Regions from separate parts of the Shimazuella sp. NTD250 genome, predicted to be linked through region 2. Evidence: riboswitches for the same ligand, from Rfam matches in the RefSeq annotation. Region 2 holds a riboswitch; the other holds the start of a gene.
What was found. A riboswitch is a leader RNA that binds a small molecule or an ion and turns the genes downstream of it on or off. The one in region 2 is predicted to bind FMN.

Region 1: another riboswitch for FMN. It lies ahead of ribD (bifunctional diaminohydroxyphosphoribosylaminopyrimidine deaminase/5-amino-6-(5-phosphoribosylamino)uracil reductase RibD); the one in region 2 lies ahead of AC5WOF_RS11555 (ECF transporter S component).

Annotation. Positions count from the first base shown of each region.
Region 1 is NZ_JCAJZS010000003.1:312,137-314,538, forward strand. Features, by position in the region: gene AC5WOF_RS09665 (COX15/CtaA family protein) at 129-1,040, shown strand; FMN riboswitch at 1,110-1,257, shown strand; gene ribD (bifunctional diaminohydroxyphosphoribosylaminopyrimidine deaminase/5-amino-6-(5-phosphoribosylamino)uracil reductase RibD) at 1,394-2,402, shown strand, end outside.
Region 2 is NZ_JCAJZS010000004.1:148,735-151,136, forward strand. Features, by position in the region: gene AC5WOF_RS11545 (hypothetical protein) at 1-19, shown strand, start outside; gene AC5WOF_RS11550 (hypothetical protein) at 92-394, shown strand; gene AC5WOF_RS11555 (ECF transporter S component) at 653-1,216, opposite strand; FMN riboswitch at 1,384-1,528, opposite strand; gene AC5WOF_RS11560 (beta/gamma crystallin-related protein) at 1,722-2,081, shown strand; gene AC5WOF_RS11565 (YfhO family protein) at 2,290-2,402, opposite strand, start outside.

The sequences.
Region 1 (2,402 bases), on a different contig from region 2:
AAGCACTCAATCGGAGTGCTTTTTTTATGAATATTTACCTTTCTGTGATTTTGACATTTTTATGTCTATTCTAAGAATAGGTCTTATCTGTGTTACAATGTGTAATTGGATAGGGAGGGTCTATTCACGTGCATAAACAATATCGATATTTACGTGTTCTCACTTGGCTAACAGTATTTGGGGCTTATCTTATGCTCATCCATGGTTCCATCGTTACCATTACCGAATCTGGACAAGGCTGTGGAAATAGTTGGCCGGTTTGCCAAGGACAACTCATACCAAGTAATGTATCTGTTGCTACTGTCATCGAATATAGTCATCGGATTGTTTCTGGAGGGGTTGGTTTCCTTATTTTATTTCTTACAATCTGGTGCTGGATTTCCTTCTGGAAAGAGAAAAGAATTCGTTGGTTAGCATTTTATAGTTTGTTTTTTGTAGTGTTGCAAGGAGCTCTTGGAGCACTTACCGTTGTTTTTCAAGGAGAATTCGAAAGAAATGCAGCTCTAGCACTTCATTTTGGGTTTTCTTTGGTTTCTTTTGCTAGTGTTGTATTGCTCAATATTGAACTAACTCGACTGATGAAAGAGAATCAACCTACTCGTTTTCCTGTAGGGAAGAAGTTCAGCATATTTCTTTGGCTGTATGTCATCTATACGTATATCGTCGTATATTCTGGTGCTCTAGTGCGTCATGCAGATGCTACAATGGCTTGCGGGTACAATGTTCCTTTATGTGGACCTCAGTTGTTGCCCAGTCTTTCTACACCAGCTGGTATTCAAGTACTCCATCGGTATGCAGCATTTTCATTGTGGATTTTGATGTTGGTATTACTTTTTGTCATTTTGGTAAAATACCAAGATAGAATACAACTCAAGAAGACAGCTTCGTTAGGCTTTATTTTGATAACACTACAAGCAGTATCAGGTATTATTGTGGTTTTAAGTGGTGGACAATTACTTGCAGCGTTGCTGCATACTACCATTATTTCTCTATTTTTCACAGTCCTATTGTATATGGCGACATCGAAAAATTGGGGTTAGCGACTAACTATTGATTAGTACGATATGTTTGTGTTACGATGTCAATAATTTCGAATATAAGATATATATAGTGTCCTTCGGGGTAGGGTGAAATTCCCAACCGGCGGTGAGGTGCCATGAGGCCTAAGCCCGTGACCCGCAGAATCGTTTCGTATTCTGCGGTGGATTTGGTGAAAATCCAAAGCCGACAGTATAGTCTGGATGGGAGAGGGATAGAACGAACCTTTTTTGTTTGAACAAACATAAAGGTTCATTCGGCATGCAAGTTAAACCTCGACCAAAACACTAGTTTGGTCGTTTTTTTGTATAAGTCGTAAATTAGGAGGTATCAGGTGGGAATTCATGAACACTGGATGAATTTGGCTATTCAATTAGCAAAAGCAACGACTGGACAAACTTCACCAAATCCTATGGTAGGTGCAGTTGTAGTAAAAGATAACCGTTTACTTGGAACAGGTGCCCATCTAAAAGCAGGAACTCCACATGCAGAAGTACATGCACTACATATGGCGGCAGATGAAGCGAAAGGAAGTACGATATACGTAACCCTTGAGCCTTGCAATCACTTTGGACGTACACCGCCCTGTACGGAGAAGATTATTGAATGTGGTGTAAAACGTGTAGTCATAGGTTCTGGTGATCCAGATTCATTAGTGGCAGGAAAAGGAATTGCTAGATTAAAAGAAGCAGGAATTGAAGTTTTAGAAGGAGTTAACAAACAAGAATGTTTACAGTTGAATGAAGCTTATTTTCATCATAGAAAAACAGGAAAACCTTTTGTTACACTAAAGACGGCAACGACGTTAGATGGAAAAATTGCTACCAAAAACGGTGATAGTAGATGGATTACTGGTGTAGAATCGAGAGCAATTGTACATCAACTTCGCCACGAGCAAGACGCAATTTTAGTGGGGGCAAACACAGTAATCGCAGATGATCCAGAGCTGACGACTCGACTGCCGGAAGGAAATGGTATCCATCCAGTTCGCATTATTTTAGACAGCACTTTACGAATACCACTTACGGCAAAAATATTAAACACGACGAAAGCTCCTACCTGGATTTTTACGACGGATGCCAAAGATCCTTTTAAAGAGGCTGCTTTTCAAGAAGCTGGTGTTCAAGTATTTTCAACTGGTTCTGATTCAAGAGTAAGTATAGAACAGATGTTAAAGATACTTGGAAGTAAAGGAATACTATCCTTGTTGGTAGAGGGTGGAAGTGAAGTAAATGCTGCCATGTTAAGAGGGAATCATGTAAATAAATTTATTACTTTTCTTGCTCCGAAATTGTTGGGAGGTGTAAAAAGTCCTAGCTCTATAGGAGGAGAGGGACCAGATAAAATGGCAGAGGCAATACCAC
Region 2 (2,402 bases):
ACACGTAGCCGGCAGATAATTTTTGTTTAAAGTGTAGTGTCACCGTCAGGATACGAAATGAAAACAATTAAATTTAGGAGAGTGGTTTTATATGAAAAAATTCACAAAATTTATTGCGGTTTCTGCTTTAGCAATTGGATTTGCAATCCCAGCTCTACCAGCAATCTCCCATGCAGATGTTCTTCATCCTGAAGTGAAACCAAATGTACAACCAACAGTAGTACCTGTAGTAGCTCCAAATGTACAACCTCAAGCTGCTGATGTTGTACATCCAGAAGTAAAGCCTGAAGTGAAGCCACAAGTAGCTCCTTTGGTAGCTCCAAATGTTCAGCCTCAAGATGTAGTGCATCCAGAAGTAAAACCTGAAGTGAAACCACACGTAGCCAGCAGATAGTATGGATTTGGTAGAGGGTTAGTTAGGAAGTGTAGAAGTGTCATCGTATCAAGATTTGGAAGGAACAAGTAAGCGGGCGGTTACAAAAATAAAAGATGTGCATCCCAAAAGTTGATCAAGAAAGACAACTTGATGGGATGCTTTTTTTATGTCAAAGCCCTTGTGTTGGTGATTAAAGTTAGATGACACTTTTAAACAATTTGAGGAGAATAACAAAGCCTCTCAGATCTGAGAGGCTAATTCACATAAAATGCAATGTTATCTTCTTGCTTGTAGAGATAATATTGGAAATAACTTTTGGTAGAGTGGGATAAATAACACACCAATTAAGACACCTTTTAAGAGATTAAATGGAGCTACTCCGTAAAATATTAGTATATTTTTTGCTTCACCTGTGACTGTCCAGTTGATCAAATAACTATACAAAGGGAAGATGACAAAGTAATTGGCTATGGTTAGCAATACGGTCATCAAGATAGTTGCGATGGTTGTACCGATGATCATACCTTTGAGCCCCGTGATCTTTTTGCTAATCCCTACAGATGTGACCACAAAGAGACTGCCGGCGACAAAGTTGGCCATTTGTCCTAGTGGGACAGCACCGGTTTCACTTCCTGACAAGAGAAAATGCAATCCATTTTTGAGAAACTCAATAAGCACGCCAGAAAGTGGGCCAAAGAGAAAGGCTCCAATCAACGCAGGAATTTCGCTAAAATCGATTTTCAAAAATGAAGGAAAAAGTGGTAATGGGAAATTCAGATACTGCATGAGTAATGCAATTGCCGTTAAAACAGACATTAGGACCAGCTTGCGTGTTTGCATAATAATTCTCCTTTTTCTTTACTTTCAGCTGGTCTTCGGGGACATAAAAAACCCCCAAAAGACTTTGCTTTCGGGGGTTTGATTTCATAACGAAACAGGCTTTTTTTACGTAGAAAAAAAGCACATCGAAACAAGAGCAAGTACACATCATTTTTTTGCTCTGTTTCCTTATCCTTCTCCCATCCAGACTATACTGTCGGCTTCGGAATCGCACCGAATCCACCGCTTTGGCACATGCCAACTCGGGTCACGGACTGAGGTTAAATAACCATCACCGCCGGTCGGGATTTTCACCCTGCCCCGAAGGATACCATATGAAGTTTATACGTTTTTATTATATAGATAAAGATAATATTGTCAATATGTTGACGAATTTACACCAGAGTCACTTTATTTTACGTAGAGGATTTAAGTAATTATAGTCATACTTATTTTACTTTTTTGAATTTATTTTTAACTGTAATAGTCTTATAATATATAAGAGTTTAAAGAAAGAGGTGTAGAAATGAAAAAAATTATTGCTTTTGTATTCGCTCTTGCATTACTCGGTGCTGTTGCATTACCAAGTTATACTCATGCAGCTCCAGCTCATGCATCAAAAAATTGTTTCACGTTGTATCAATACAAAAATTTCAGAGGGAAATCAGTGTCGTTTTGCCATAGTGTGAAGGATTTGAAGAAATACAAATTTGATAATAAAACATCTTCTTTCAAGGTGAAATTGGCACCAGGTAAGAAGATGATATTTTATAATGATGCTAATTATAAAGGTGCGGAAGGAAGTTTTTTGGTAGACAAATCTTGTAGTGAGGGCAGTATACCTCGTATGTTTGATAACAAAATTACGTCCATTCAAATTAAGTAAGTAGCAGCTTTTATTGTTTTTAAACAAAATTGCCTATATAAAAGAGTTTAAATAAAGGGGTTTGAAAAACTGGAACTAAACTCATTAAAGGTGGGAAAATTGCCAGTTTGCCTAAAGAGTTCAATGACAAATTTTCATCCCTAAGATTTATTTATATTGACGGATAAAAACAGTCCAAACAGAGAAAATGCTCTGTTTGGACTGTTTTTCATTTCTTTCGTTTAAAATGGATGATATGCTTGCGCAAAGGTAATAGCAAAATAATCACAAGTGATAGTAGTCCTAAGAGTATCCCTGTCCATAATCCGGGTGGTGTGTACT